3 regions of the Pectobacterium actinidiae genome follow, and region 1 is predicted to be linked to each of the others. Evidence: predicted binding sites of a transcription regulator. Region 1 holds the regulator's gene; each other region holds the start of a gene.

The links. The regulator PurR, encoded in region 1, represses purine synthesis genes. The targets are predictions, from matches to a motif close to CANGCAAACGTTTGCNTG.
Region 2: the regulator PurR is predicted to act here: its motif matches at 1,767-1,784, upstream of purH (bifunctional phosphoribosylaminoimidazolecarboxamide formyltransferase/IMP cyclohydrolase).
Region 3: the regulator PurR is predicted to act here: its motif matches at 1,397-1,414, upstream of cvpA (colicin V production protein).

Annotation. Positions count from the first base shown of each region.
Region 1 is NZ_JRMH01000001.1:2,577,078-2,580,362, reverse strand. It holds gene cfa (cyclopropane fatty acyl phospholipid synthase) at 1-700, opposite strand, end outside; gene purR (HTH-type transcriptional repressor PurR) at 1,047-2,072, opposite strand; gene cydH (cytochrome bd-I oxidase subunit CydH) at 2,462-2,551, shown strand; gene KKH3_RS10925 (C40 family peptidase) at 2,721-3,285, opposite strand, start outside.
Region 2 is NZ_JRMH01000002.1:847,163-850,447, reverse strand. It holds rRNA gene KKH3_RS21290 (16S ribosomal RNA) at 1-1,322, opposite strand, end outside; gene purH (bifunctional phosphoribosylaminoimidazolecarboxamide formyltransferase/IMP cyclohydrolase) at 1,927-3,285, shown strand, end outside.
Region 3 is NZ_JRMH01000001.1:3,051,731-3,055,015, forward strand. It holds gene purF (amidophosphoribosyltransferase) at 1-801, opposite strand, end outside; gene cvpA (colicin V production protein) at 823-1,323, opposite strand; gene dedD (cell division protein DedD) at 1,633-2,367, opposite strand; gene folC (bifunctional tetrahydrofolate synthase/dihydrofolate synthase) at 2,357-3,285, opposite strand, start outside.

The sequences.
Region 1 (3,285 bases):
ACACGATACGATCAAATTGCCGATTGAGATCGCGATAATCCTGTCGTTCAATGGTGACGTCCAGATTCTGACAGCGCTGCTGTGCCAGCATTTGCTGCTCCTTTGAAATCGTGATGCCGTAAACTGATACGCCATAGTGCCGGGCTGCAAACTCCGCAAGCCCGCCCCAACCGCAGCCGATATCCAGCAGCGTCATCCCTGATGTTAACTGGAGTTTTTCGCAAATCATGGCGAGTTTGTCTTCCTGCGCCTGTTCCAGCGTTTGTGCCTGTTTCCAGTAAGCGCAGGAGTACTGCATGTAGGGATCCAGCATCAGGGTAAACAGGTCATTACCTAAATCGTAATGCGCTTTACCGACAATCTGAGCGCGTCGACGGGACTGCAAATTCGTGATACGGGAGAGGGCGACTCGCGTAAGATCGTGCAATCGGCGGGGGAGTTTCGCTTCCAGATCCGCACGCAGGACGCGATGGGAGAACATATCCAGCTGTTCACATTCCCACCATCCATCCATGTAGCTTTCTCCCAACCCCAACGATCCTTCTTGCAGAACGCGCTTAAAAAAACCGGGGTTGATCACCTGGATATCAAAAGGACGGGTACCGTTGATGGTGATATCCGCGCTAGCCAACATGTCCTGTACGATGTGGAACCAGGGGGCGGTCTCCTCATCCCATTCTTCTGTATAAGGTGAACTCATCGTGTCTCCTTAACTTTTCTTAGATAAAAGTATCGTAAACAGACCTGGAAAACACTTATCGCAGCCGGGGTATCGGCTGTCACCAGAGAAAATGAAACACGGTATTATACCCGTCATACTTCAAGCCGCATGTACGTCGGCTACGTCCGTTACTCGGCTCATTCATGAGCCTCGCCCTAAAGGGCCAACGCTTTGACGTTGTGCAAAACGCTAGCGTGTTGTCATGCAACTCGATTATTTAGGGTATAGAATTAGAACGGCTTCAGCCAGCCTACAAGAAAGCTGGCTGAAGCAGAGAGGGAAAGCTGGCAGGGATAAGAAAATCGTCTGTATAGAATGGCTGCGGTTAGCGGCGATAGTCGAGGTAAGGGCCATCTGCCACTGAACGACGTTCAATCAGCGTCGGGTGTACTTCAATGACGTGCGCATCTTCCCGTTTACTGGTTATGCGATCCAAGAGCATAGAGAACGCGGACTGGCCCAGACGCTCCTTTGGCTGGTGGATGGTGGTCAGCGCAGGTGTAAAGAAGCGTGCGTGGCGCACGTTGTCATAACCGATCACCGAAATATCCTGCGGTACGCGCAGACCCAGTTCGTCAGCCGCACAGATAGCACCCATCGCCATAATATCGCCGCCGCAGAATACGGCGGTTGGCCGCTGTTTCTGTGCGAGAATCTGATGCATGGCTTTATAGCCGGACTCCGGTTCAAAATCGCCCCGAACCACCCATTCGTCGCGCACGGAAATGTCGGCTTCCTTCAGTGCTTTTAAAAAACCGAGGTAGCGTCCGCTGCCGGTATTGCGTTCTTGAGTGCCGGGGATGGCACCGATATCACGATGGCCGCGTTCGATCAGGTAGCGACCTGCCATATAACCACCTTCAAAGGCGTTATCGATAATCGTATCGGTAAAATCGCTGTGCATTTGTCCCCAGTCCATAACGACCATCGGAATGCTGCGATAATCTTCCAACATCGACAATAGTTCTGGTGGGTACTCGGCGCACATCACCAACAGGCCGTCGACACGTTTTTGCGCCAGCATGGAAAGGTAGGCGCGCTGCTTGCCGATGTCGTTATGCGAATTACACAGCACCAGCGTGTAGCCTTTGGCATAGCAGCTGTTTTCAACGGCTTCAATGATCTCGGCGAAATAGGGGGCTTCGCTGGAGGTGGCCAGCAAGCCGATAGATTTAGTGTGATTAACTTTGAGGCTGCGGGCGACGGCGCTGGGTGAATAGTGCAATTCTTTGATTGCTGCCCTGACGGCTGCCTTAGTCTCTTCGGCGACGAAACGTGTTTTATTGATCACGTGCGATACGGTTGTGGTAGAAACGCCAGCACGCTTTGCCACATCTTTAATCGTTGCCATCTAAAAATGACTCCTGAACTTACCTGTTATAGACGTAAGTATATTGTTAATCGTTTGCCTACGTTTAATGTTCTTCTTCTAAGCTAAAAAACAGGATTTCAGAAGGAGAATGCCGAATGTTATACCGAAGGGATCTGGGTTGACGTTTTTCGACTGATACGCAGCGCTTTCATAAACAGCGGATTGTGTCCGATTTATCATGAAAGTGGAAGGGCTAATTTATACTATTAGTGATGCATTCGTCCGAGATTTTTCGCTAGAATTATGAAAGAATCGTAATAACCCTATTATTTGTGGCTTTAACTACCTAAACGCGCTCGGCTGTGCAGGGTTGTGTCTTTTCAGATGAAGCTTTCAGATAAAATTTGTTCGTTAATAAGGAGTCATTTATGGATACAGATCTGAAGATGTCTTTGCTGACAACTATTGGTTCGTTGGCGGTGATCATCGTGTTTAGTTTTACAGCGGTGCTGAACTAACCAAACGACTGGTTAGATATTCAGACACGTTGATGATGCCATAAACGTGTCTGAATCGCTTTTATACCCGCCATACTTCAAGTTGCATGTGCGTTGGCGTTGTTCAAAACGTTAACGTTTTGTCCTGAAACTCGAATTATTTAGGGTATACAAGAGATATAATCTGTTCTTAACGAATGGTTTGCGGTGTCACTACACGACGCGCGCCAACGTAGTGCTCCTGCCAATAATCTTCACTCAACTTGCTGATACGAATATCTGAGCCTGTACGCGGCGACTGAATGAATTTCCCTTCCCCCAGATAAACTCCGACGTGATCGGCCGCGCCACGATTATTGATGCGGAAAAAGACCAAATCGCCACTTTCCAGCTCGCTCTTTTTAATCGGAGCGGCGTCGCGCAGGTGATACATTTCGTTTGCGGTGCGTGGAATTTGGATTTTAACGACATCTTTGTAGGCGTAATAAACCAGTCCGCTACAGTCGAACCCAGTAAAGGGAGATGAACCGCCCCAGTGGTAAGGCTTGCCTATCTGGCTCATCAACTTATTCATTGCCGTTGTTTTGGCATGCTGATAGCGCTTTTTATGCGCAGCGCTTAACGCCATTCCTTTTTCTGTCAGCGACGGATTTTTATCTGCCTTACCCTTGAGTGCGGTCTTCTTCAGACCGGTTTTGACTCTGGTTTGTGCGGTTGTTTGTTTCTCTTCAGACTTCAGCTTTTTAAGATTTTTT
Region 2 (3,285 bases), on a different contig from region 1:
GAGTTGCAGACTCCAATCCGGACTACGACGTACTTTATGAGGTCCGCTTGCTCTCGCGAGGTCGCTTCTCTTTGTATACGCCATTGTAGCACGTGTGTAGCCCTACTCGTAAGGGCCATGATGACTTGACGTCATCCCCACCTTCCTCCGGTTTATCACCGGCAGTCTCCTTTGAGTTCCCGACCAAATCGCTGGCAACAAAGGATAAGGGTTGCGCTCGTTGCGGGACTTAACCCAACATTTCACAACACGAGCTGACGACAGCCATGCAGCACCTGTCTCACAGTTCCCGAAGGCACTAAGGTATCTCTACCGAATTCTGTGGATGTCAAGAGTAGGTAAGGTTCTTCGCGTTGCATCGAATTAAACCACATGCTCCACCGCTTGTGCGGGCCCCCGTCAATTCATTTGAGTTTTAACCTTGCGGCCGTACTCCCCAGGCGGTCGATTTAACGCGTTAGCTCCGGAAGCCACGCCTCAAGGGCACAACCTCCAAATCGACATCGTTTACAGCGTGGACTACCAGGGTATCTAATCCTGTTTGCTCCCCACGCTTTCGCACCTGAGCGTCAGTCTTTGTCCAGGGGGCCGCCTTCGCCACCGGTATTCCTCCAGATCTCTACGCATTTCACCGCTACACCTGGAATTCTACCCCCCTCTACAAGACTCTAGCCTGTCAGTTTTGAATGCAGTTCCCAGGTTAAGCCCGGGGATTTCACATCCAACTTAACAGACCGCCTGCGTGCGCTTTACGCCCAGTCATTCCGATTAACGCTTGCACCCTCCGTATTACCGCGGCTGCTGGCACGGAGTTAGCCGGTGCTTCTTCTGCGGGTAACGTCAATCGATGAGGTTATTAACCTCACCGCCTTCCTCCCCGCTGAAAGTGCTTTACAACCCGAAGGCCTTCTTCACACACGCGGCATGGCTGCATCAGGCTTGCGCCCATTGTGCAATATTCCCCACTGCTGCCTCCCGTAGGAGTCTGGACCGTGTCTCAGTTCCAGTGTGGCTGGTCATCCTCTCAGACCAGCTAGGGATCGTCGCCTAGGTGAGCCATTACCTCACCTACTAGCTAATCCCATCTGGGCACATCTGATGGCAAGAGGCCCGAAGGTCCCCCTCTTTGGTCCGAAGACATTATGCGGTATTAGCTACCGTTTCCAGTAGTTATCCCCCGCCATCAGGCAGTTTCCCAGACATTACTCACCCGTCCGCCGCTCGTCACCCAGAGAGCAAGCTCTCCTGTGCTACCGCTCGACTTGCATGTGTTAGGCCTGCCGCCAGCGTTCAATCTGAGCCATGATCAAACTCTTCAATTTAAGATTTGTTTGATTTGCTGAACTCGTCAGCGATGCTCAAAGAATTAGTCACTGTTTATTCGTAATGAATTTACTGTTGTTCACTCTTCAAGACTTTTTATATCGTCAAGATACGGTCTTGTGAGTGCCCACACAGATTGTCTGATTATATTGTTAAAGAGCAGTGCCACTTCATCGGTGGCGCGGGCTGCATATACTATGCCAATCCGCTTTAAAGTCAAGTCATTACTGACCGCCTTTAGTAAATCTTTTTCCTGTCACCACAACCGCGTGTCGCTGTTGCCGTGTCAGTGGAGGCGCATTATAGGGACTTCTCGGCAGGCCGCAATAGGTATTTTAAAGAAAAATGACTGTTTGCTGCATTCCACAGCAAAACCCCGCCTTATACCTATTTTTGCACAAACTTATCCACAGAAAGCATTCTATTCAAAAATTGACGAGCATCACGCAAACGTTTTCGCTACAATTCACCCCGTTCAAAATCGTCGTATTTTTGCGAACGCTAACTGAATATTTCTCTTTATTCCGCAATTATTGCTCTGACAAAGACGATATTCACATACCGTTCTTTACTGACTACCCAAATCCAAGGGATAACATCATCATGCAACAACGCCGTCCAATTCGCCGCGCTCTGCTCAGCGTTTCTAACAAAGCAGGTATTGTCGAATTTGCTCAAGCTCTGTCCCACCGTGGCGTCGAGCTCCTTTCAACGGGTGGAACCGCCCGTTTGCTGGCCGATGCTGGCTTAGCAGTGACTGAAGTCTCTGACTACACCGGCTTCCCGGAAATGATGGATGGGCGAGTAAAGACCCTGCACCCGAAAGTGCACGGCGGCATTCTGGGACGACGCGATCAAGATGATGCGATCATGACGCAGCACGACATCAAGCCAATTGATATTGTCGTTGTGAATTTGTATCCATTTGCCCAGACCGTCGCTCGAGAGAACTGCACATTAGAAGATGCGGTTGAGAATATCGATATTGGTGGCCCGACGATGGTTCGCTCCGCCGCCAAGAACCATAAAGATGTGGCTATCGTGGTCAAGAGCAGCGACTACAGCGCCATCATTAATGAAATCGACGCCAACGACGGTTCACTGACCTACGAAACCCGTTTCGATTTAGCTATTAAAGCATTCGAACACACCGCCGCTTACGACAGTATGATTGCCAACTACTTTGGTGCTCTGGTTCCGCCTTACCACGGTGATACTGATAAACCATCAGGTAACTTCCCACGTACGTTGAACCTGAACTACATCAAAAAGCAGGACATGCGCTACGGCGAGAACAGCCATCAGCAAGCTGCCTTCTATATAGAAGAGAATATTCACGAGGCCTCTGTCGCCACTTCTACACAGTTACAAGGCAAAGCGCTGTCTTATAACAACATCGCTGATACCGATGCAGCCCTGGAATGTGTGAAAGAATTTGCTGAACCAGCCTGCGTGATCGTTAAACACGCGAATCCATGCGGCGTAGCAATTGGCGACTCAATTCTTGATGCCTACGAGCGTGCCTACAAAACCGACCCAACATCTGCATTCGGCGGCATTATCGCTTTCAACCGCGAGCTGGATGAAGAGACGGCGCAGGCCATCATCAGCCGCCAGTTTGTTGAAGTCATCATTGCCCCCTCTGCCAGTGATACCGCACTGAAGGTGACCGCAGCCAAACAAAACGTACGTGTCCTGACCAGTGGCAATTGGCAGCAACGCGTTCCAGGTCTGGACTTCAAACGCGTCAACGGCGGTTTGCTGGTACAGGATCGCGATCTGGGCATGGTCGATGCGTCTCAACTGCGTGTCGTAACAGAGCGTCAGCCGAGCGAACAGGAATTACGTGATGCCCTTTTCTGCTGGAAAGTGGCTAAGTTCGTTAAATCCAATGCGATTGTGTACGCACGTGACAACATGACCATCGGGATAGGTGCTGGCCAGATGAGCCGCGTTTACTCA
Region 3 (3,285 bases), 470 kb from region 1:
GATGAAGGAATCTGGGCGAGCGAAGTAGACATATTCGAACAGGCACGGGTTACTCTTTGGATTCTCTGCGCACTGGCGGGTAAACAACTGCCCTTTTTCCGTAATGTAGATCGCTTCTCCCGGCGCCACATCGCGTAAAAATTCAAAGCCCAGCGTATCCAGCGCGACACTTTCTGACGCCACCATATATTCGCTACGGCCATCTTCCAGATCGCGCTTACCGATAACCAGAGGACGAATCCCATTAGGATCGCGGAAAGCCACCATACCGTGACCGATAATCATGCCAACACAGGCATAGGCACCGCGAATTTGCTGGTGCGTCGCGGCAACGGCCGCAAAAATATTATCGGCTTCCAGCGGGTAGTGTTGGAAACGATCCAGCTCTCTGGCGAAAATATTCAGCAGAATTTCAGAATCAGACGTGGTGTTAACGTGACGACGCTCCTGTTCGAACAACTTTTTACGCAGTTCGTGGGCGTTAGTCAGGTTACCGTTGTGAGCCAGCGTGATACCGAACGGAGAGTTAACATAGAAAGGCTGTGCTTCCGAAGCGCTGGAACTGCCCGCGGTCGGATAACGCACATGGCCAAGCCCCATGTTTCCCTGCAAGCGTTGCATGTGCCGCGCTTCAAACACATCCTTCACCAGGCCATTGGCTTTACGCAGGCGAAAACAATTAAAGGCATCGATGGTCACAATACCCGCAGCATCCTGCCCACGGTGTTGCAACACCGTTAACGCGTCATAAATCGACTGGTTGACCGGTGTAAAACCGGCGATACCGACAATACCGCACATGGTGTCTTTTCCTCATCAGCGCTACCGCAGCGTTAAATGCTGCGGCAAGAAACTTGACGTGCTTTGCAGGTAGTCAAAAAACCACCTGATAATATAACTGAACTGCGGGATTAACTGGGATTGTTTCCAGTCATCACTTTGTGAAAAACCAGTGAACGTATCCAGAAAGAATAGCAGTGCGGAAACGATCAGCACCCCGCGCAGCGCACCAAAACAGATGCCCAGAACGCGATCGGTGCCGGATAATCCAGTACGTTCAACCAGTGAACTAATCACATAGTTGACGATAGCTCCCACAATCAACGTTGCAATAAACAGAATGGCAATCGCAATGCCGTTACGCACCAGCTCATCATCAAAACGGGTGAAGTAGACCGCAAGGTAAGCGTAGTAATGACTGGCAACAAAAAAAGCACATCCCCAGGTTACTAACGACAGCGCTTCGCGAACAAACCCCCGGATCAGGCTAACCAGAGCCGAAAATCCGATGATGCCAATAATGACGTAATCAACCCAAACCATGAACTATCCTAATAATGAACGATGCTACCGATAAGCCGCTACGTCATCCTGTTCGCGGCGCATTCTAACAGAAAAAGAAAACGTTTGCGTAGCGTATTTCCGCCGATTTCATCGATAGATGATCAGGCGAAAAAACCGACAAGACGTCATGCCTGATTCTATCAACGATCGGCATTTCAAAACTCATAGCAGGCATCTTAAAACAGATGCGGGGCGACGTATCACTGATGTGAACCTCATCCCCGCAGCCTGCTTTTACTTACGTGACCGACTGCGAACCATCCATCACGTAATCATCACGCTACGACGTTAACGAACAGAATGTGCTCGTACCTGCCCGCTTAGCCCGCTGAGCTGTTTCAACTCGCCCAGTGAAGACTCCAGCTTCTGCTTCGAGGCATCTGGCCCCACGTAAATACGGGTAATTTCGCCTGAAACCGGCGTTGATGGCACGGTATACGCGCGGTAGCCAGACAGACGCAGCTTAGCGACAATCTCATTCACCTTATCCGCATTTTTCAGCGCACCAAGCTGCACAATATAGGCCTGTCCGACAGGCGCTTGCTGCGTCGGCTGCGTTTCAGGCTTCACTTCCGGTTTGGGTTCCGGTTTAGGCTCTGGCTTCGGTTTCACCTCAGGTTTTGGCTGAGGCTTCGGCGTCACCGGCGTTGGTGTCTGAACCGGTGGACGCTCAACCACCACTGGCGGTGCCGTCATGGCTGGCGTATTCGTGCCAGAATGAGACGACGGCGGCGCCTGCGTCGTGGTTTCAGGTGCTGTCGTTGTCGATGATCTCGCATCAGGTGCTTCGGCTTCCGCACTGTTTTGCATTGCTGCCTCCGCCCCTTCCGGTGGCAGCGACGGGTTCAGCGCAGGCAGCGCTTCCATCTCATTGCTGTCACCCGGTTTGGGGATCAGCGGAATCGATGCAAACTCGTCCTCGTAGTGCTTTTTCTTGCCGTCCAACAGGCCGGGTAAGACGATCACGCCCAGCGCGACCAGAATAACCGTGCCGACCAGCCGATTCTGAAATTTACTCGCCATTCGCCTTCTCCTCATCCAGCGCTTCCATCACATGCGCTACCGTATGAAAAGATCCACACACAATGACGATATCCTGCTCCGTCGCCTCGGACATCGCCTGCTGCCAGGCGGTAACAACATCGGAGAACGATTGACTGCGCGTCAGGTGCTCGGCAATCTGCTGCGCCGTTGCGCCACGCGGCCCTTCCAGCGGTGCGCAATACCATTCATCTACCACCGGTGTTAAGTGGGCCAGCGTACCGGCGATGTCTTTGTCCGACAGCATACCAACGACAGCCCGCACTTTTCCGGTTTTCGGCAGCCCGGCCAAACGGTTTGCCAAATACGCTGCCGCATGAGGATTGTGTGCAACATCAAGAATCAATCGCGGTGACTCCTGCACAGTCTGAAAACGACCGGGTAATACTGCGTGCTGCAAGCCTTGTCGAATCGCTTCCTCAGTCACGTTGAGTGAAGAGTAGTGCAATGCAGCCAGTGCCGTTGCGGCATTGGCTAACGGAACGTTGGGTAACGGCAGTCGTGACAGCTCGCGCTGTTTATCCTGCCAGCTCCACGTCTCGCGCTGCATTGAATATTCCCAGTCGCGACCACGACGGCGCAACTGCGCCCCTTTCTCAGCGGCAACGTCGGCAATCGTTCCCGGCATATCCGGCTCGCCAACAACGGCTGGTCTACCCTGCCGGAATATCCCAGCTTTCTCGCGACCAATGCTTTCCCGATCGTTACCTAACCAATCGGTATGGTCGATGGCGATGCTGGTTACCACGGAGACATCCGCATCCACAATATTGGTGGCATCCAACCGCCCGCCTAGCCCTACTTCCAGAATAACGACATCCAGATTCGCCTGCTTAAAGAGTTGCAGCGCCGACAGCGTACCGAATTCAAAGTAGGTAAGCGATACCGCCCCTCTTCCGG